3 regions of the Paenibacillus sp. LK1 genome follow, and region 3 is predicted to be linked to each of the others. Evidence: riboswitches for the same ligand, from Rfam matches in the RefSeq annotation. Region 3 holds a riboswitch; each other region holds the start of a gene.

Region 1 (7,295 bases), on a different contig from region 3:
CGCAAAACTGTGGAAAGTGCACCTTATTTCCGCGATTATATCCGTAATCTGGCCATCAAGGAGTTGGGAATCAGCGAAGCGATGCTGGACCATGGAGGATTGAATATATACACCACGCTGGATTTGCGTGTGCAAAAAGCGGCGGAAGACGCCGTAGCCAAAGGTATGGACGCCAAAAGCGAGCTCGAAACCGCGCTGGTATCAATCGATCCCCGAACCGGATATATCAAAGCGATGGTGGGCGGCAAAAACTACCGCACCAATCAGATTAACCATGTACTGGCGACTACACGCCAGCCGGGATCTGCTTTTAAACCAATTATGTATCTGGCTGCACTGGAATCGAAACAGCTCACCAGTGCGTCCATGTTTAAAAGCGAGCCGACCCTGTTTCATTATGACAATGATCGCAAGACCTATAAGCCTGGTAACTTCGGAGACAAGTATTTAGGTGAAATTGATCTGAGACAGGCTATCGCCGCTTCGGACAACATCTACGCGGTAAATACGATTATGCAGATCGGACCTGAACAAGTGGTGAAAATGGCCAAAAACCTAGGGATTACGAGCAACATGAGCCCGGTACCTTCCCTTGCACTTGGCACCTCACCCGTTAGTCCACTGGAGATGGCTTCAGCATTCTCCGCTATCGCCGCAGGTGGGCAAAGAACACCTCCTGTAGCCATTCTGCAAGTGACGGATGCCGCAGGACGAGTCATCTATGAAGCACCTCAGACCAAGGCCGAGAGGGTTGTTGAACCGGCTGCCGCTTATGTATTAACACGGTTGATGGAAAGTGTGTTCGAAAATGGTGGAACGGGTAATCGAGTATCAGCAACCATTAAGCGACCTGTCGCCGGCAAAACGGGGACAACCAATACGGATGCTTGGCTAGTCGGCTTTACTCCAGAGCTCTCAACGGCTGTCTGGGTCGGTTACGATCAAGGCAAAGCCATTTCCACATCTGACGGGCGTCGGGCGGCACCCATGTTCGCCCAGTTTACGGAACAGGCCCTCGCCAGTGTTCCACCGAAGATTTTCACCGTACCGGATAATGTCGTCAGTGTATATATCGATCCCGAATCCGGCAAACTGGCTGGCAATGGCTGCGCCGAGAAACGGCTGGAAGTTTTTATTGATGGCACGGAACCGACCGAGGTCTGTCGCAGCGCTTCAGACGACTCGAGCTCAGAGAATGATAAAGCCAGTCGCGAAGTGCAAAACCAGGAGGGAATACAGGAAGAGAAACATTCTTGGTGGAAGGATTTCAAACGCTGGTGGGTGGAGTAACCAAAGTGACGTAAATGCGTAATGACGTAATTGCGTCAGCTTCTGTAAAATTTAATTTTAGCATAGAAGCAAAAACCCCGAACCGATCATCTCGGTCCCGGGGCTTTTGCTTCTTTTTTTTGAACAACTTTGAACATTCATTAATTAGGCGAGCGCTTCTTTCAATTCATCCGGAGAAGCGTTCCACCATTCTTCGTTATGCGTAGTCAATAACGTCTTGAGTGCCGCGCGATCCTCAGGACCAAGGTCATCCAGCATGAACCGGCGCTTCATGGCATAATCCATGCGGTTCACATGTTCGGCCAGCAGTTTCCATCCACGACGCGCTTCTGTATCAATCCACATCTCACACGCTGTTGCTCCACCATAGAACTGCCCCTGCTCGTTACGGTCCACAGCTACCCATACCAGCCATACCTGGCGTCCATTGGGTACGTCCTCACGGTTGGTTGAGAACTTGATGTTGCGCTCCACTTTGCTCTTTGCATGCATCGCACCAATATCGATCTTGGCTTCTCCGTTATCAATAATAACTGGAGAAAGGTTGTTCAGATCTATGGAACCTGCACCGAAGCCTTTGTGTTTGCTCTTTGCACTAACGATATTCAAGGCAATCTGTTTTTTGCCGTTTTGCTCGTTTTGGTCCATGTTTATAGCCTCCAAGGGTTGATACAAATATTTTAACTAATAATCGCTCCAATGCAAACATATACATGCTGTAGATGCTTGTCAACGGGAGGTATTTAACGATGATTCCACGACGCGCCAAGAGCTGGCTCACCGCAATTATAGCCCTGTGTGTAGTTGCCGGGGGGATATGGCTTGGTCTAGGCTCCACACGTTCCATTCATTCTGACTTGCCTGCGCTCGCCCCGGAATCGGGCAAGCCTACGGCACCCGTCAAAACCCAAACATCTCCGGAAAGTATACAGACACCTACAGCTGAAGTGTTCAGCAACCGCGTAGTGGAATATCACATGGATGTGAAGCTGGTAGACGGGAATGTATTGCAAGGGACTCAGACGATAACCTGGACACATCCAGGTAAGAAAACCGTCAGCGAGCTTTATTTTCACATGTATCCCAATGCCTTCTCTTCTGCTGACACCACTTTTATGAAAGAATCCGGGGGGAAACTTCGCGGTGATGTCATGCCCACGAACGGTTATGGTTCTATGCATATTACAGAAATGAAAACAGAGGACGGGCTTTCTCTCTTGCATCGGATGCAATATGTGCAACCGGATGACGGAAACATGAAAGATACTACCCTCATTAAGGTACGGCTGCCCAAACCCGTTAAAGGCGGTGAAAGCATAACGCTTCACACCCAATTTGAGGTCAAGCTACCGAAGATTTTTGCCCGCATGGGAACGGCAGATCATTTTGTTATGGCAGGTCAATGGTTCCCTAAACTTAGCGTATATGAGCCAGTAGGCACACGAGGTCGGACGACCGAAGGCTGGAATCTGCATCAGTATCACGGCAATTCAGAGTTTTATGCCGATTTCGGTATCTATAGTGTGCGTATTCGGGTACCGGAAACATACAAAGTAGCTGCTACCGGATTCCCAACCCAACAAGCTGTTGTGAAGAACGGCGAAAAAGTATATCAGTTCTATGCCGATGATGTGCATGATTTTGCCTGGTCAGCCTCTCCTGATTTTGTTTATGCGGAAGAACCCTTCTCTGCTCCCAATGTGCCAGGCGTCCGAATCAAGCTGTATCTCGACCCTGCTCATGAGGACCTGAAGGAACGTTATTTCTACGCCGCCAAAGCAGCGCTATCCAATTATAGCAAGTGGTTTGGCCCTTATCCGTATTCCACACTGTCCATTGTTGTCCCGCCCAAATCGGGGAATGGCGCAGGAGGAATGGAATACCCTACCTTGGTCACCGCCTTCGGTGCGGATGATTCTACACCTGGTTACGATCTGGAACGCACGGTTGTGCACGAGATTGGGCATCAGTATTTTTACGGCATGGTCGCCAGTAATGAATTTGAGGAGGCTTGGCTGGACGAAGGGTTCACCTCCTATGCAGAAGACAAAGTGATGGAACAGGAATACGGACTTATCCCGAATCTGCCTGTACAGTCAGGTCTCATTACTTCTCCAGCCTCTCTGACACAGGACTCCTGGAAGTTCGATTCCCAGAATCAATATGCCGCCAACGTATACACACGAGGCAAGCTTGTATTACTCGGGATAGAACAACAAGTTGGTGCCAAAACGATGGAGCGTATTCTCTCGACCTATGTAAAGAAATACCGTTTCAAACACCCTACTTCGTCTGATTTTCAAAAGGTCGTGGAGCAAGTAACCCGTACCTCCTGGACCGATTATTTTAATCAATATGTATACGGTGACGGCATGGCTGACTTTGCAGTGGAGAAGATCACAATTAATCCTATCCTGAAAGACGGTCAAACGTTGTACGAGTCATCCATTACAGTCCAGAAAAAAGGCAGTGAATATAAGAAGGTGCCTGTTCGAATTATGTTCGAAGATGGGAAAACCATGACGAAAGAATGGGATGGCAGCGAGGAGCGCATTACCTACAAACTGACCTATACTTCCCCTGTTTCCTGGGCCATGACTGATCCGCTGTACACGATTGTGCTGGAGAACCATCATATGAACAATTTTCTGAAAGCCGGACTGGATGAGCCAACCAAATCCCGCTGGAGCATGAGTGCAACCAAACTTATAGAAGCCATATTCGGAAGTCTGTCATGGTGAGGTGGATACAGTGAAAGCGAAAATACGTGAAGGCTGGTTTCTCGTCCGTCAGCATATGTTCATTGCAGCACTCTTATTTCTCTATCAATTAGTATGGGGATACTTTCTTTATCGAATGGTTCAATCAGCTGTGGTTCCGCTACTCCTGCGTTATCCCGACCCTGATGCAGGGGAACTCAGTACAATTTTATTCAAAATGGAGAGCCAACTCGGCCTGACAATGAATCCAGAGGTCCATCGCTATTTATGGATTTTAGGGGCTATGCTGCTGCTACGGATGCTAATTAGCCCTCTCATTCAGGCAGGGCTGCTCTACTCGCTCCAACATTATAATCATTCGGAAGAGCGCATTCCATTCATTCGTGGCATCAAAAATTTGTGGAAACCAATGCTTCTGCTCCACACTATTCGCACCCTATTGCTGCTGCTACCGGCTTATTGGATCGCACCAAAACTTTATTCCATCCTTATGGAAGGTTTTCATTCCCTCCATCTGCTCCTGCCTGGTATTCCCTATGTTGCTGGTTGGATTGTATACGGGTGGGTTATCCATCATGTCCTGCTGTACATGCAGTTTGGTATCTCGGCTCCTGATGGGGAAGGCGGAGCACGTGGTACGTTTCAAGCTCTATGGATTGCACTACGCCAGGTCATCACTCTAATTGGCATTGCCGTACTGCTGGGTGGCCTTCATCTCCTGGTCTTTGGCGCCTTCACTTCAGCTTCATGGTTACTAACGGGCTTAACTGGTCTTATACTACAACAGACGTATCCACTTGCCCGGTGCTTGCTGAGCTTATGGAAGATATGCGCCCATTTCCGGTTATGGCAGTCCAACTCGGTCAAGGATTAACGTGCACAGTTAAAAATGGTTACCATCTATATGTAAAGTTGTTTTCATCAAACACCTTTAAACAAGCAAACCTCGACCTTTCCCCGTCAAAGGTCGAGGTTTTTTTTGCTAATTTTGCTGTTAAACGTTGCCAAAGTGATATACCTCTGTTACAATAATCGCAGTGAGTTTTTAGTAACAACTTTGTAATCTTTACCTTCATATTTGTAACTACTTAAAATTTAATCGTCATTTCTTGATTTCGCAGGTGCATAACTAGCATAGCCAAATTCCTAGCACCTGGGAAGCGGGGGAACCAGTTATGGGTGAATTGATCTTGCAACAGAGGGATCATAGGGGACCTTCAACCGAATCCTTAAGCTAACCTCGCAGGCATTGGAAGGGGTATATCTCTTGTTTAAGAAGAAATTAACCGCAGCTGTACTCAGCATCACATTCGCATTATCGCTTGGAGCAGGCAGCGCATTCGCAGATTCAAAAATGGACCAAGTCATTGATTCAGCAATGGGAACTACATACAAAAGCGGAGGAACAACGCTTAACGGCTTTGACTGCTCTGGGTTCACAAGTTATGTATTCGACAAGCTGGGTATTGATCTGGCTCGCCAATCGAGCTCGCAATTCGACATGGGTGATTCAGTATCCCGTATGGAAATGAGACCAGGTGATCTGGTATTCTTCAATACAACGGGCAAAGGGGTCTCACACGTAGGGATCTTTGTAGGGGATGGAAAGTTTGCACACTCATCTTCTTCCAAAGGAGTTACAATCAGTGCATTAAGCGAAAGCTACTGGGCTAACCGCTATGTTGGCGCTAAACGCATTATGAGCACGGACGCATATGAGACATTGGCCATCGACTAGGGACAAGCTGAGCAACGTCATGCTGTAACAATAAAAATACTGTAACGAAGCATAATAGAACCGTCTGGTACATTCTCCGCAGGAATGTATCCGGCGGTTTTTTTGTGCTTCGTTTCCTTTAACGTATTCGGGACAGCTATCAAACCTAATTTTAACTTTTTTTAAAAAGCTAATTTTCGTTGCTTTGTCCGTGCTCTTATAATGTTTTTACCCATCCCACTATAATATAAACGAAATTACCGGAACTTTTGTTTCACTTTTTTTTCAAAAACGAGGACTTGCCAAATGAACGCCTCTTTTGTAGAGTGGAAACAAGCTTAGATATGGAATGACATATGTATATGGACAAATCAGAATCATTATAGCTTGTTCACAATGAGAGGAGCGTGCAGTTGTATGGATGAAGCCTCTGTGACGTTTCACGTTGTGCCCATGCAAGAAGAACATGCGGAGCTCATCTGCAATTGGCAGTATGACCCGCCTTATAATATTTATAGCTGGCTACCCTGGGAGCAGATGAAAGCACTCGAAGTAGAATTCGGCGATCCCCAGCTACGGAAGGAACAATATGTGGTGGTGCTGGGAGAGAATCAACAAATTTGCGGCTTCGCTCAATACTTCCCACTTGAAGGTGTCACCCGCATTGGGCTTGGCATGCATCCGGAACGATGTGGTCATGGTCAAGGAACGGCTTTTGTCTCCGCCATTGTGCAGGAAGCCATTCGCCGGAACCCTGCAAACGAAATCGATCTGGAAGTTCTGACCTGGAATGACCGGGCCATTCGCGTCTATCTCAAAGCCGGATTTGTTACGCAGGATACATACGAACGACAGACACCAAGCGGTTTGAAGCCCTTCTACTGTATGGTCTATGAAGGTCCACGCGGATAAAAAGAGCTTAAAATCACCCTAGAAAGTCCCCGGTTATGTGATTAGTTCAAAAAATTACCACAAAATGCTATGATGTCACTACAGGTTCCGTTATAATGATATGGATAGTTTCAAGTTAGATGATCTTTCATTCTGGAGGGGACATAAGGGATGCACAAATGGATCATGAGCGGGGTATTTTTTGCAGCGTGCGCTTTAGCTATTGTACTAATGTTTACGCTTCCAGGGAAAGAGGAAGTTGCAGAAGAAGCGAAACCGACGATGCCGCAAGTTACAATGGATGCAGGACAGGCTGAGGCACTGGTCAAAGCCAACTGTATTACCTGCCACGGTGATCAGCTTCAAGGGGGTATGGGCCCTAGTCTGCAGAAGATTGGTAGCCAGGACGATGTGGAGAAGATTTATACCACGATTGTCAAAGGTAAAAGTGGCGGTATGCCTTCGTTCAAAGACAAGCTGAAGGATGAAGAAATCGCGAATATTGCGATGTGGCTGGCGGAGAAGAAGTAATCGAAGAAGTCTTTCAAGGCGATTAGTTTGTGGCGGTTCATGTATATTGAGTGTGGGTGGCCTTAGTCACCTCTTGCTCTTTATGCATGCTCTAAACCATGCTGACGCTAGACGCACAACGTAGGCAACCCGTATTCGTATTGCAG
Region 2 (7,295 bases), on a different contig from region 3:
CCTTAGGCGGTTCAGGTTTGGCTATTATCCCTTTAATCCGTTTCCACACACTCATACCCATTACTCCTGTTCTTTATCTTATAAACAAGCTGCAATAATTAATGCGCCCACGATATGTAGTGCACCTGAGAACAAACCATAACCAGTCTTGCCCTGCTGTATTCCCGTATCCAGATCCAGGTTGGCCCATCTCCGAATCATAAAGTGAACCACACTCTCCAGAATCAGCAAAATAATAAATGAAACAACGGATACCAACAACGCTTCTCCAAGATGACCGGCTGTCGAAATGGAGGTGGCGAGTACATATCCCTGAGCAAACAGCTTCATAACCATACGTGTTGTAACGGCCATATTGCCCGCCTTCACTTCAGCAAAATCCTTATACTTCGTGAACAAAGAATCCACATACATTAAGACAAACAGCAAAACCGAACCCGATAACGTCCAGACCAGCATTGCCAAAATGTTCAAATCCATTTACATAGCCCCCACATCTCAACATGAACCGCAATTAAAAGCGAAGGAGAAACGCTGGTCTCTCCTCCGCTGGTGTCCCTGCTTGCTTACAAGGTTTTAGTTCTTATTTTCGTATTGCTTCATCAGTGCTGCCAGTTCATCCTCAACAGCCTGATCTTTGCCCAGCTTCTCGAACTCATCATCCAGCGATTTTCCTTTGGACGACATCTCATTGCTGGCTTCGGCCTGTGCTTCCATCTGCATCATTTTTTCTTCCATGCGCTTCATGCCGGCACTTGCAGTGTCGGAGCCAAATCCGTTCAGCGCCTTGTTGATTTCGGTTTGAGCTTTTGCAGCGTTGTAGCGCGCAACCAATGTTTCACGTTTGTTTTTCATTTGCGTCAATTGTTTGCGCATTTCGTCCAGCTTGCCACGAAGGTTATCGGCAGAAGCCTTGTTTTGATCATAGCTTGTTTTGTACTCGGCCATCTTCTCTTCAGCGACCTTCTTCTCTTCCAATGCCCGACGAGCCAAATCCATATTCTGTGCACGCGCTGCTGTATGTGCTTGCTCCTCACGTTTCTTCACGAGAGCTTCCTGTTCTTCAAACAGCTGCTTGAATTTCTTCTCAATGGCGATTTGTGCAGCAACAGCTTTCTCCGCATCTTCCAGATCTTCCTGCATATCCCGGATATATTGATCCGTCATTTTGATCGGATCTTCTGCCTTGTCAATAATAGAGTTAATGTTAGACATCGTTAAATCGCGCAATCGTTTGAAAATGGACATTATGGTATTCCTCCTAGTCGATAGTTCATCCTTGTATATAATCATACATACGTGGCAATGTTCTACTCGTTTCAATTTTAACAAAAAAAATCATAAAAAACGATTTTAGCGTGCTTAGCCTAAATGGAACTATTGAATCAATCGACCCGTTTGGCACAGCTCTTCATCAAGCAGCTTCTCTGCAGTCTGCACAATCTCATCAATCTGCATCCGCGTAATTTCATCAAAGTGAATTCCCATTATTACGGTAACGGTTACCTTTAAATGAAGGGCAGCCTTACGTGCCAGTCTCTCACACAACTCTTGTTCTTTATGCCCTGGAATATGCACCGTAGCCCCACTCACTCGTTCACGGTCTGGATAAAATGTGGCTACTGCTCCAATATGTGATCTTCCTCCAGTTACCATAAACACTTTGTCTTCCCCTGCCTCAATCACCTGTAAACGAACGGAGTTTAAATCGTATGTACTCATTTTGCTCCACCTGTCCTTTTCAATATGTATATGTATGGTGGAATTATGGCTCCGATTTAATGAATCAGCAGTGAAACATCTCACATCATGCATAAATACGGATGGCCCCGGGCATACCAAAGAGAACGCAATTTGGGAAAAGGAGGCACGAACATGCGTATACGCCTCATCATGTTATCCATCATGGTCATTCTTCTGGGAGGAAGTTATACTCCTGCTCAGTTATGGGCTTCTTCAAGCCCGCAAACCGAACCTGCTTCGAAGTCTGATTCTCCTGAAGAAGAACAGTTGACTCTAGGACAACTCAGACAGAAATATGCGGATACGTTCAAAACCAATGGCCCCTCAACAAAAAAGGTCGCTCTGACTTTTGATGATGTTCCTGATCCACGGTTCACACCGCAGGTGCTGGATATTCTAAAAAAATACAAGGTGCGGGCTACGTTTTTCATTGTAGGAAATCGCGCTGAGAAACATCCGGATCTGGTGAAACGTATGATAAAAGAAGGGCATATTGTGGGCAATCACAGCTACAATCACCCGGAATTCAGCAAGCTAACCATGAATGCATTTCGCAAACAAATCTTACATACCGGGGATATTATTCGAAATCTAGCGGGTTACACTCCCAAAATGATTCGTCCACCCTATGGTGACATTAACGAGCAACAGCTCCAATGGGCAGCCAAGCAACATTACAGCATCGTGAACTGGAACGTTGATTCTCTGGACTGGAAGGGCCTCTCCAAAGAGGAAGTCAAACAAAACATCCTGTCCGCCGTCAAACCAGGTTCCATTGTTCTGCAGCATGCAGGAGGCGGTGTAGGATCGAAGCTGAGTGGTACCATCGAGGCGTTGCCTGAAGTCATTGAAGAATTGCGAAACCGCGGGTACGAGCTGGTGACTTTGGACGAAATGCTGGAACTGCCAAAAGGTAAATAGATTTAATTACGGCAATGGATATTCAAAAGGGTGTTCTTCAATCACATTAATGTGATTGAAGAACACCCTTTATTGTTTAATTTAGATTAAGTTGGAGTCACCATATGATGATGTGCAGCTCGCTTTGATTTTATTTCAAAATGTAAAGTTCAACATCCTGAATACCAAATGTGCTCACGGACTGCTTGCTGCCAGGAATAAAGATATCGATCTTGTGTCCTTTAATGGCACTGCCCACATCACGAGCCGTAGCGACAAATGCCTGTTTTGGCAGTCCTGGATGTGTATGACCTGTCACCAGTACCTTTGTACCCAATGGAATGATACTTGGGTCTACTGCAATGGTACCCAATTCAAGCGGATTACCGAAGTAATCCACAGCACCCCATCCTCCATTTTCGGAAGCATCAGCGGAGTATGCTGTTGCTTTGACGTCGACAGCTTTGCTGTAATCAAACGTTTTTCCCCAGGCTTGTACAACTTTACTATCTGCATTAACGTCAAGGCTTGCGGCAGTTACCGTTTTGGCCTCCGTTTTTGCTGCTGCAGCAGAAGCTGTGTTTGTTGTTTTACCAGGGATCGTAATTTTCAAACCACCATAAATGTTGTAAGCTGAAATGTCATTATTAGCTTTAATAAGAGCGTTAAGTCCAACTCCATATTGTTTGGATAAGGTGTAGAAGGTATCCCCCTCTTTGGCCACATGAACTGAATCAGCATGAGCCGGAACGGCCTGAATGAGCATTGCTGCTGTCAGCAAAGCTGTTGCTGTTTTGGCTATACGTTTCTTGTTAATCATGGTCTTCCTCCCTCATTATGCCTGCGAAGTTAGTTGTCGGATTCGGATGGAGGAAACCACCCTATAGGTTCAATTACATTTAAGAATATATGTAGCCCTAATTCACCCCAAGCCGTGTGCAAATAATTCTTCCCCTAGCACACTTTGCATCGTTACATCCCCCACACTCCCAACTCCGGAAGTTTCGGCAGGAACAAATATATCACAATTTTGTAACCAGGGGTCGTAGTAAATGTTACCATCTGGCTAATTCACTTCAATATTTAGGCTGAATTCAAGACGTTTTTTCAAATAAATGTCTATTTGGGCTTTAATCATTGATGACAGAAACGTTACTTTTTATGTAATTCCGTGCGTATCCTTACATAACAAAACAATCCCTGCCGACGGTTCGTCGACAGGGATTGTTGAGGGGATGAAATTCTCATCCAAAGTATAGATTTTGCATTTTCATCTTGATCTTCATCCTTATTATTGGATGGTATTAGAGCACTTTAGCGAGGAAATCACGTGTACGTGCATGCTTGGGCTCGCCAAACACTTCAGCAGGCGTTCCTTCTTCTACAATAACCCCACCATCCATGAACAGGATACGGTCTCCTACTTCGCGTGCGAAGCCCATCTCATGGGTTACAATAACCATAGTCATGCCGCCCTCTGCAAGCCGCTTCATGACATCCAGTACTTCACCGACCATTTCAGGGTCCAGTGCTGAAGTAGGCTCGTCAAACAGCATGACATGCGGCTGCATCGCAAGCGCTCTTGCAATAGCGATCCGTTGTTTCTGTCCACCGGACAGCTGATTTGGATAAGCGTCCTTTTTGTCAGACAGGCCAACCGTCTTGAGCAAATCTGCGCAGATTTGTTCCGCTTCTTGTGCAGATTGTTTTTTCACTTTAATGGGAGCAATCGTAATATTCTGTTGCACCGTTTTGTGCGGAAACAGATTGAAATGCTGGAATACCATCCCCATTTTTTCACGAGTTGCATTAATGTTATGTTTGGGGTCAGTGATCGACACACCTTCAAAATTAATTTCGCCTGAAGTCGGCTGCTCCAGCAGGTTCAAACAGCGCAAAAATGTACTTTTCCCCGATCCGGACGGACCGATGACCACGACAACCTCGCCTTTGCCAATTGTTACATTAATGCCCTTGAGCACATCGTTATTTCCATATGATTTGTGTAATTGTCTAACGTCTATCACTTGCACTCAACTTCCTTTCCAGTCGACCCAGCAGCTTGGACAAAATGAACGTCAGCACAAAGTAAATGGCCGCTGCAATCAGGAATGGATTCATTCCTTGGTACGTAATGTTTTTGACTACACTTGCCTGGTACATAATGTCCACCATACCAATAACCGAGATGATGGAGGATTCCTTGATAATGGTCACGAACTCATTACCGATCGCCGGCAACACCGCTTTGAACGCTTGTGGAAGCACAATGAAGCGCATGGCCGCACCTCTGCCCATCCCCAGGGAACGAGCTGCTTCCAGTTGACCGCGATCCACACCCTGTATACCTGCCCGGAAAATCTCGGCAAGATAGGCACCACTATTAATGGATAGTGTGATAATCCCCGCCTGAAGAGCCGAGAAATTAATCCCAAAGGTCAATGATACACCGTAATAGATAATCATCAATTGTACCAGCATTGGCGTCCCACGAATGACCTCAACATAAGCTGTTCCGATCCAGCGCAAAATGGCGAAGTCATGTAGACGGAACAGACAGATGATTAAAGCGATAATTACCCCGAATATTACACCGAGTGCAGACAGTAAGAGGGTGTAACCTACACCTGTTGCATAAAAGCTTTTGTACTGCCAGAATACTTGGAAAATGTTTTGTTTACTCTTCTCTGCCATCAACTTGCTTGCTTCAGTAACCATCTGATCGATTTTATTTTCGCTTTTCAGACGTTCGAGCGTTCCGTTCACTGCATTCAGCAATTCCGTATTGCCCTTACGTATCCCGATTGCCGCTTCGGCCTGCTCTTCATCCGGAATAGCTGGAGCTAATCCAATCACGTCATCCAGGTAACCGGCAGCTACTGTATCCTCAACGATTGCAGCATTTACACGATTGGTCTGCAATTGCAGTACGATATCAGATATTTTATCAAGTGCTGTCAATTTTGCGCCTGGGATTCCCTGGCCAATCGTTTCCTGAATGGAGCCTTTTTGGACACCAATTTTTTCATTTTCCAGATCAGCCATGGTTGGATATTTATCTTTATCCGCATTGCGAACCATGATGACTTGCTTTGATTTATAATAGGTATCGGAGAAGTCAATGCTTTGTCTACGATCATCCGTTGGCGTCATTCCCGAGATGACCATATCCACCCGACCACTCTGCAACGCAGGAAGAAGTCCGTCAAAACCCATATCCTCTATTACAAGTTCTGCGCCAAGATCGGCAGCAATTTCTTTAGCAATCGAAATATCAAATCCGACAATTTGGTCTTTACCATCAATCACTTTATGGAATTCATATGGTGCAAAATCGGCACTTGTACCGAGCACCAGCTTTTTACTGCCTGAATTGCTTGTAGTTCCCGTTGCCATCGCAACAGGTGCAACCGTAGTTAGCAAGACCACAAAAGCTAGCAGCATCATGGTGTAACGACTAATCAATTTCAACCCTGTTCTCCCCTTATAATACTTTGTATGCTTTCTGTTGTTGATGCCTGAGTCATTATAAAGTAGAATGCATGATTATGCAATGCATTTCGACAGGATTCGATTACAGCCCGTTTCTGAAAAATAACCGCAACTATGATATAATTATTGAATTATTTTCATTTTTGCTTAAGGAGTCCATCATGACACATACCAAAACACAAATACTAACTGTTATTGACCAATATGCTTCCCGTTTTAAGGAGATTTCATCATACATTGGTGCCAATCCCGAACTTGGTAACGAAGAATACCTTGCTTCTGCTCGGTTAAAAGAAGAACTTGCCTACCATGGTTTCTCTGTAGAAGCTCCTGTCCTTGGTTTGGACACCGCATTTATCGGTACGTATGCTGCTTCCAAACCAGGTCCGACGATTGCCCTGTTATGTGAATACGACGCACTTCCGGAAATCGGTCATGCTTGTGGACACCATCTAATCTGTATGATGAGCCTCGGAGCTGCAGTAGGTCTGAAGTCCATACTGGATGAAGTCGGCGGAACATTAAAAGTGTTCGGTACGCCAGCGGAAGAAACGCGTGGGGCCAAAGTGCCTATGGCTGAAGCAGGATTGTTTGATGACTGTGATGTCGCACTAATGGCGCACCCTTATTACGCCTATGAGAAATCTGGCAGTTCCCTGGCTATTGATGCTGTACAATTTGAATTCCATGGGAAATCTTCACATGCTGCTGCAAGTCCACATGAAGGCATTAACGCCCTGGATGCAGTAATCCAGACGTTTAATGGCATTAATGCGTTCCGTCAACAAGTGAAAAGCACGGTTCGTATTCATGGGGTTATCAATAGCGGAGGACAGGCAGCCAACATCATACCTGACTACGCTTCAGCACAATTCTATGTACGTGCCTCGACGAGAAAAGAGTTGAATATTCTCACTCAACGCGTAATTCAGATCGCGGAAGGTTCTGCTTTGCAAACGGGATGCCGGCTTGTTACATCTAATTATGAGACTTCCTATGATGAGATGGTCACGAATGAATCGTTATCTGCTGCTTTTAGTGCTAATCTGCTTAAACTGGGTATTTCTCAAGAGGAGATCGTGAGTGGTAACGACCATGGTTCTATGGATATTGGTAACGTATCCTTGCGTTGTCCTGCGATCCACCCTTATATCCGTGTT
Region 3 (7,295 bases):
CTGGAGTACCAGGCAGAGCGGTTATTAACGGTATCGGATTCTTTCCGTCGTTATCTGGCGCCTCATGTACAGCATCCCGATGTTATCGGTGTGATTCCGAATGGTTTTGATGAGAAAAGGTTTAAGCCAATTCCCCATGAGAATGCAATACCACAGCTGGTCACCGTATGCCGTCTGGTTCCGGCGAAAGGGCTGGATATTCTGTTCAAAGCCTGTGCCGAGTTGAAAGCGCGGGGACATGATTATGTGCTTCATATTATCGGGGACGGACCGATCCGTCCAGATTTGGAAGAATTAGCCCAGCGGCTGGGCATTTATAATGAGACTATTTTTTATGGTTACACGCTGCACCCGGAGGAATTCATGCCATTTTTTGATATCTTTGTACTTCCTTCGCGGGCGGAGGCATTCGGATCTGTTTTCGCGGAAGCAGCGCTTAGCTGTCTTGCTCTTGTAGGTACAGATGTTGGCGGCATACCAGAGCAGATCGAGAACGGCAGTAACGGCTTGCTGGTGCCTTCAGAAGATCCATCTGCACTGGCAGAAGCGCTGGAGAAGGTGATGGTTGACCCGGCGTACCGTTATGAGCTCGCTCGTTCGGCCTGTGAGAAGGCCAAAACCCATTACTCTTTGGGCAGATCGGTCAATGAACTGAAAAAAATGTATTTGCAATTTCCGAGCCAGTTCTAACTTCTGGAAAGGGAAAAGAAGGAAGCCGCTGTATGAACAGCGGCTTTTTTATATTTAGGGAAATGATGTTTCGCAACAAAAATACGTTGTTATAGGTGTTTGTTACGACCTCGAAAGCTTCCCCATCGATCCATTACTAATTTTGCACCCCAGATTAGTGCCAAACTGCCGAAAATGGGGTAAAGGATAGAGAGCAGGGAACTGAATCCAAACTGGCTGAGCAAATAACATAGCAGCATGATGGCCAGTATGATTAGTTTGGGATGTACGTGGACATGCTGTCTGAGTTGGAGGGTCATTCCATAAATATCGGCTACAAATGTACTGAAGATTTCCATAAAAATCAGGGATACATAGATAGACTGGACTACCCATCCAAGTTGAAAGGCAATGCTGCCCATCGGAATTTCAAATTGTGTGATGCCAGGCATCTGGGCTGACATGGCGAAGTGGGCTGCCATAAGCATGAATCCTACACCAATCCCGCCCAGAACGCCGCCCCATTTGAGTACCTTTCGGCTGCGAATCTGATTCCCCACCGGAACGAGCACTGCTTGGGCAAGTGCCAGGTTGAATGAAGTATACAAAAGAGGAGATAACCAGACCTGGATTGGATTGCTGTCAGTGGTTAATGTAATAAATCGGTTTGCGCCGGGATGATGTATGGTGCTGGTGATCATAAGCAGAGAGAGCAGGAGCATCATAGGCACCACGATACTGTTCATCTGTAGAATAGCCTGAATACCCCGTCCAAGCAGCAGATAAGTACCGATAAGGGTAACAATCAGTCCGGTCTGGTAATGAAGTCCCAGATGCTCTACAAAGACCGACCCTGCTCCGGCCAGCATGACACTGTTTACTCCAATGAGTATCACAAGGGTAACCCATGTAATCCAGTTTCCTGCTTTATGACCGAATAGATGCTTGTTGAGATCTTCGTAAGAGCGCGAGCCGGTATCATGGGCAATCAGCATCATTTTTGTACCTAACCAGACAAAGAGCATGGTCGATAAGCCAATGGTAATGGTGGCCCATTTGCCATACTGGGTAAAGAACTGCAATATCTCTTGCCCTGTTGCAAAGCCGGCTCCTACTACCGTTCCAATGTATGTAAATGCGATCTGCAGCACCCGAAATGCCTGTTTCATGCGTTTCCCCTCTCAGGCCCCTGAATAGTTTGGACATGCGGGTGCCATGGTACAAGGTATGCTTGACCCGTCAAAGTCATGACAATTGAAGTGTGGCAAAGGGTCATTTAACATGCTCTGAACAAGAGCAAAGGCAATTTCGCTTGAACTGAGAGCCGGATCTATGATACTTTTACGTCATAGGATAGGCTTGGGAGGTCAAATAATGGAAGTATTGAAACAACGAATTTTACAAGAAGGTGTAGTCATGTCAGATCAGGTGCTGAAGCTGGATGGTCTACTGAATCACCAGATTGACCCTGCGCTGACGATGGAAATGGGACGAGAATTTGCCGCTCGTTTTCGTGAAAGTGGTGTAACCCGGGTCATTACAGTGGAGTCTTCCGGGATTCCGGTCGCTTTTGCTGCTGCACATGAACTGGGTGTTCCACTGGTATTTGCCCGGCGCAAAAAAACACTTTTGGCTGACCCCGACGCTTACTGTGAAAGAGTGCCTTCTTTTACCAAAGGGATCGTAACGGATATTATGGTGTCCCGTGAATATATTCATGAGAATGACCGTATTTTGTTTATTGACGATATCATTGCAAATGGCGATGCCGCTCGTGGTGTCATCAAAATTATCGAACGTTCGGGTGCGGAACTGGTCGGATTCGGTGTCGTGGTCGAAAAATGTTTTCAGGCCGGAGCGCGCACTATTCGTGAGCAGGGCATCCCGGTTGAAGCGTTGGTGCGCATTCGTTCATTGAACGATGGCACTGTACAATTCGACGATAACGAATTGTGACTTTTTAAAGGAAAAAGTGCCTATTTTTATAACAATGCCTTTGCATGACCGCTGATTTCATTTATAATGGGGTTATGTTAGGGAGAGGAGGCAACACCATGGGTAACCAACCGGCAACAGAACAATTTTTTATTGATAAGCTGGCGGAATCGAAAGTACATTTTGAGCGTGCCCTGGATTGTAAACATACGGAATTCGATGACCTTTATCCCTATATGATTGAACATCCTCAATTTTTCTGGTACAAACGCTACGTTGCTTGGTCAGAATTGCTGACGATTGTAGGCTTGTGCGAAGAGTTGTCCTTCTCTTGGAAAGAACAATTTACACCGCATCAAGTGGAGTACCTTGAAGAACGTGTGATGTCCGCCAAAGTGCTTGATTTTTGGTTTGAGAAGAACGACAGCAAAGAGCACGCGCAGCGGTAACTTTCAGTCGGGACATATTTCGAATGACATGACAGTCCAATACAGTCACGTGAGACCTAAATGACTTTTCATTTAGGTCTCTTTTTGTAAATAATTTTTTTGGGAAAGTAGGCGCCATAAATATGATCAGTGATGCAGAATTGGATGCACTGCGTTTATCGGGTGAAAAAGTAAGAGTAGTACGGGACGAGATTCAGTCCAATGATGTGACAGGCATTGTAGTGGCCTGGGACGGGGAGCAGGTGCTCATTCGCCGTCAGAATCGTCGTGTGGTTAAGCTTGATCGGAATTATCAGTATCAGTTGTTCAGCGAACCACGTAAGAGCCCGCTCGAAGAATAGGACATGCGTTTTTAGGTTCATTTACCATGGATGTTTTGGCATAATTGCACCTCTCGGGAGAGAAGATAGGTACAGTGAGAGCTTGTAACATATCAGCCGAGAGGATGTGCGGTAACCATGACACTGATGAATGATAAGGTTCATGCCTATAAAGATCAGATTGGTGAATTAAGCGACGTGCTGCCAGCTGTGGTGAAGTCTTATCATGAGTTCACTGGAGAGTGCTTTCAGGCAGGGGCGATTGATGCCAAGACCAAACAGCTGATTGCGCTGGGCATTGGACTGTTTGCAAACAATGAGGTATGTACGTTTTACCATGTGGAAGAAGCGCGTGCCAAAGGAGCGACCGATCAAGAGATTATGGAGACGGTTGCTGTGGCTGGAGCAGTTGGCGGAGGCCATGCGTTGTCTCAGGGTGCAATGAGAGTACAGAAGGCTTTACATTAAAAGCTTTGGTTAAGACGGATGATGACCTTGTGTACCTCTAGAAAATCAATATTAATGTAGACAAAGATAGACAAAGAAAAGGCTCCGGTTATAACCGAAGCCTTTTCGTGTTAACTTATATTTTGCCCAGCATTTTGTTATACATAAACTGTCCTGTTACCCGGCGTGCTGTTACGTAACGATCGTTGAAGTAAGGATTAGATAATTGAGTGATGCTGACACCCTTGCTGCTTGAAGCATGAGCGAACTGTCCGCCCCCGATATATACACCTGTATGTGAAATGCCACTGCCCATCGTATTAAAGAATACCAGGTCACCCGTACGCAGATTAGCTTTGGATACCGGCGTTCCGGCCTTAGCTTGTTGCTGGGAAGTGCGTGGTAATTCAATGCTATATTTGTTGAAAATATATCTCATAAATCCAGAGCAATCAAACCCGGCGAGTGTAGTACCACCCCATTTGTAAGGTATGCCTGTCATGTTGTTAACGACGGTGTTAATACTGCTTGCCTCTGTGCTTGCTGCACCAGATGTAAATAATACTGCTGCTCCAAAAATGGAGATGATAAGCTTTTTCAAAATTTTTGTTCTCCCTTCGATGCCTACGGAGTTAGCTAAGGGTTCGGTAGAAGGTTCCCTATATTTCCTATGTATAAGAATAATTCACCCAAAATGGTTCCCCCGTTTTCAAACATGAAACTCGGCAAATGAATAATTAAGTTTTTGTAACCTTTTGAAACTATATTGCATAAATGCGAAAATGTCAAACCGTTCTTGAACACTTCTTATCATCTCAATGTTAACGGAATTATCGCTATTTATGTAGAAATAACTCGAATGTTGAGTTTTGATAGATGACAAAAAAGTAACTACTGTTTCAAATGCAGGATTCCAGCTTCCTAAAACCTTAAAGAGGAGGTGGGTAGGCCTGGTACGGAACTGGCCTTCCAACATATAATTCATTCAGACAGTTTTTTATCATCAATTGTATTGGCCTTAGTTTTTTGTTTTGCATGAAATGATGGATGAGTACAGCTTTACATATTAAATAAGGAATATTTTTTTGTTGACACTAATTACCTGCACATGATATATTATTTCTTGTCGCCGCGATGTAATTTCTCGGAGATACAACATACGCGGTCGTGGCGGAATTGGCAGACGCGCACGGTTCAGGTCCGTGTGGGCTAACCCCCGTGGAGGTTCGAGTCCTCTCGACCGCATCATATGTAATACGAAAAAGGTTCCTAGAATGGCATTACTGCCACTCTAGGAACCTTTTTTCTTTGTTTACGGATTAGAGTGATTGCTCATCCTGGTTGTCTTCAACCCATTCCCTTAATTTGAGCAAAGATGAAGTTTTTATTTGTTTATTTATCCATTAATGGAAATATGTTTGTTCTGCGACGGTTTGCCCCTATATTTCAGGTGAATTGTACGTAAAATACCGAAATGTACCTATCCTGAGCATCCTTCATCTACTATTCTCTTCTCGTATGGAAGCGCTATCAACAGGGATTTGAATGACCAAATTCAGAGGGGGTAGGGATAATTTGAAACGAATCGGAAAAAGGATGGCAATGTGTTTCATGGTATTCATGATTGCGGTGGTGCAGTTCGGAATTATGGGAACGACAGGTAATGTGGCACAAGCAGCAGATAAGAGTCTGGCCCAGAAGCCGTATATGGGTTGGAGCAGTTACAGCATGCAGGTATATGACGGGGCGGGCAACTGGACATCGGCTGAGAGTATTAAGAAGCAATCGGATGCCATGCGCGAGAAGCTGCAGGCCCATGGATATGAATACATTAATATTGATGCTGGCTGGAACGGTGACGAAGATGAATACGGTCGTCCTATTCCGAGTACTGTTCTTTATCCAAATGGATTTCAGGAGGTCATCGATTATGTCCATAATAACGGACAGAAGATCGGGATCTATCTCATTCCGGGTTTATCAATCACCGCCTATAAAAAAAATCTTGAGGTGTATGGAACGGGCGGGGCATGTCGTATGCAGGATATTGCAGTAAAGCCGCTCGTTGTTATGGATGCTTGGGACTCGTACACTTACAAAATCGACTTTTCCAACCCATGCGCACAGAAATATATTGACTCCATTGCGGATCTTCTTGGCGAGTGGGGCATCAACTTTGTCAAATTCGACAGTGTGACGCCAGGATCAGGGATCAATAACCTGAGCCGGGATGCACGCGGAGATGTGGAGGCGTGGTCCAAAGCGCTAGACAGGAATAACATCTGGTTTGAGCTTTCCTGGGCGCTTGACCACAATTACGTGGACTTCTGGAAAAAGTATGCAAACGGCTGGAGGGTCGACTGGGATATTGAGGCCTACGACAGTAGTAAGGGCTTAACGGAGTGGTCGAGTATTTCACGCTTATTTCCTATAGCGGCCCTCTGGTGGCGTGATGCAGGCCCAGGAGGCTGGAATGATTTTGACTCCCTGAATGTCGGGAATGGCTCGATGGATGGTCTGACCAGAGACGAGCGGAAGACCGCGACGACGTTCTGGGCAATCTCTTCAGCACCGCTTTATACAGGTAATGATCTGACCAGGCTGGACAGCTATGGGCTGGAGCTTCTGACGAATGATGAGGTCATTGCGGTCAATCAGGCCGGACGTCCAGCTCATCCCGTTTCCATGGACACCAAACAGCAGGTATGGTATGCGAATAACGGAGATGGTACGTACAACGTAGCTCTGTTCAATCTGGGCAATCGGAGTGCCGAGGTCAAAGTGAAATGGAGTGATATTGGCCTCGAAGGTCCGGCTTCGGTCCGTGATCTCTGGAGCCATTCCGAACTGGGGAATTTTAATCATGAATTCAGTGGCGGCGTACTGGAACCCCATGCTTCCCGGATGCTTAAGGTAACCGCACTGAGCGGCACATCAGCCGTCAATGATGATGATACGGGCATGCGCTACAGTGGGGATTGGAAGCGTAATGGAGGCAAGGAGCAAATCGATGGCAGACAGGATCTGAGCATCGCCATTACGGATTCCTCGACGACCACTGGTCCATCCAATATGAATACGCAGCAAGGAGCTGACTTGGAAGCCGGTGATGACCCAATCGCGAACGCAGAAAATGTAGCAAATGCTGCTTCCGTGGATGCTGCTGCCGTTACCGATGTGGTGTACATTAATGATGATGACAGCAATATTCAATACACGGGTTCATGGAGTTCAAGTTCCGGGAGAAATTTCGGGGATTACAAGGAAGATGTACATTTTACTGAGAATGACGGCGATTATTTTGAATATACCTTCACGGGCACAGGTATCGATTTGCTGACGGAGAAGGACCAAGAACAGGGAGACATGATAGTCGCACTCGACGATGGAACGCCTAAAACGGTTAGCTCTTATACCCGTGATGAACGAGAAGTGCAGCAGGTGCTGTATAGCGCTGCTGGTTTGACTAACGGTT

Evidence for each region. A riboswitch is a leader RNA that binds a small molecule or an ion and turns the genes downstream of it on or off. The one in region 3 is predicted to bind cyclic di-AMP.
Region 1: another riboswitch for cyclic di-AMP. It lies ahead of CS562_RS31260 (C40 family peptidase); the one in region 3 lies ahead of CS562_RS03040 (C40 family peptidase).
Region 2: another riboswitch for cyclic di-AMP. It lies ahead of CS562_RS13340 (3D domain-containing protein); the one in region 3 lies ahead of CS562_RS03040 (C40 family peptidase).

The regions. Positions count from the first base shown of each region.
Region 1 is NZ_PEII01000024.1:17,916-25,210, reverse strand. It holds gene CS562_RS31280 (transglycosylase domain-containing protein) at 1-1,290, shown strand, start outside; gene CS562_RS31275 (YwhD family protein) at 1,435-1,938, opposite strand; gene CS562_RS31270 (M1 family metallopeptidase) at 2,040-4,031, shown strand; gene CS562_RS31265 (hypothetical protein) at 4,042-4,884, shown strand; cyclic di-AMP (ydaO/yuaA leader) riboswitch at 5,137-5,274, shown strand; gene CS562_RS31260 (C40 family peptidase) at 5,278-5,748, shown strand; gene CS562_RS31255 (GNAT family N-acetyltransferase) at 6,145-6,639, shown strand; gene CS562_RS31250 (c-type cytochrome) at 6,790-7,149, shown strand.
Region 2 is NZ_PEII01000005.1:242,653-249,947, forward strand. It holds gene CS562_RS13315 (DUF4178 domain-containing protein) at 1-55, opposite strand, end outside; gene CS562_RS13320 (DUF350 domain-containing protein) at 79-480, opposite strand; gene CS562_RS13325 (PspA/IM30 family protein) at 577-1,248, opposite strand; gene lpdD (prenylated flavin chaperone LpdD) at 1,378-1,722, opposite strand; gene CS562_RS13335 (polysaccharide deacetylase family protein) at 1,876-2,664, shown strand; gene CS562_RS13340 (3D domain-containing protein) at 2,795-3,463, opposite strand; cyclic di-AMP (ydaO/yuaA leader) riboswitch at 3,466-3,663, opposite strand; gene CS562_RS13345 (amino acid ABC transporter ATP-binding protein) at 3,948-4,670, opposite strand; gene CS562_RS13350 (ABC transporter substrate-binding protein/permease) at 4,657-6,114, opposite strand; gene CS562_RS13355 (M20 family metallopeptidase) at 6,297-7,295, shown strand, end outside.
Region 3 is NZ_PEII01000001.1:677,614-684,908, reverse strand. It holds gene CS562_RS03070 (glycosyltransferase family 4 protein) at 1-690, shown strand, start outside; gene CS562_RS03065 (YkvI family membrane protein) at 780-1,838, opposite strand; gene CS562_RS03060 (xanthine phosphoribosyltransferase) at 2,044-2,625, shown strand; gene CS562_RS03055 (hypothetical protein) at 2,724-3,053, shown strand; gene CS562_RS03050 (hypothetical protein) at 3,176-3,394, shown strand; gene CS562_RS03045 (carboxymuconolactone decarboxylase family protein) at 3,512-3,841, shown strand; gene CS562_RS03040 (C40 family peptidase) at 3,957-4,421, opposite strand; cyclic di-AMP (ydaO/yuaA leader) riboswitch at 4,427-4,558, opposite strand; tRNA gene CS562_RS03035 (tRNA-Leu) at 4,982-5,065, shown strand; gene CS562_RS03030 (X2-like carbohydrate binding domain-containing protein) at 5,396-7,295, shown strand, end outside.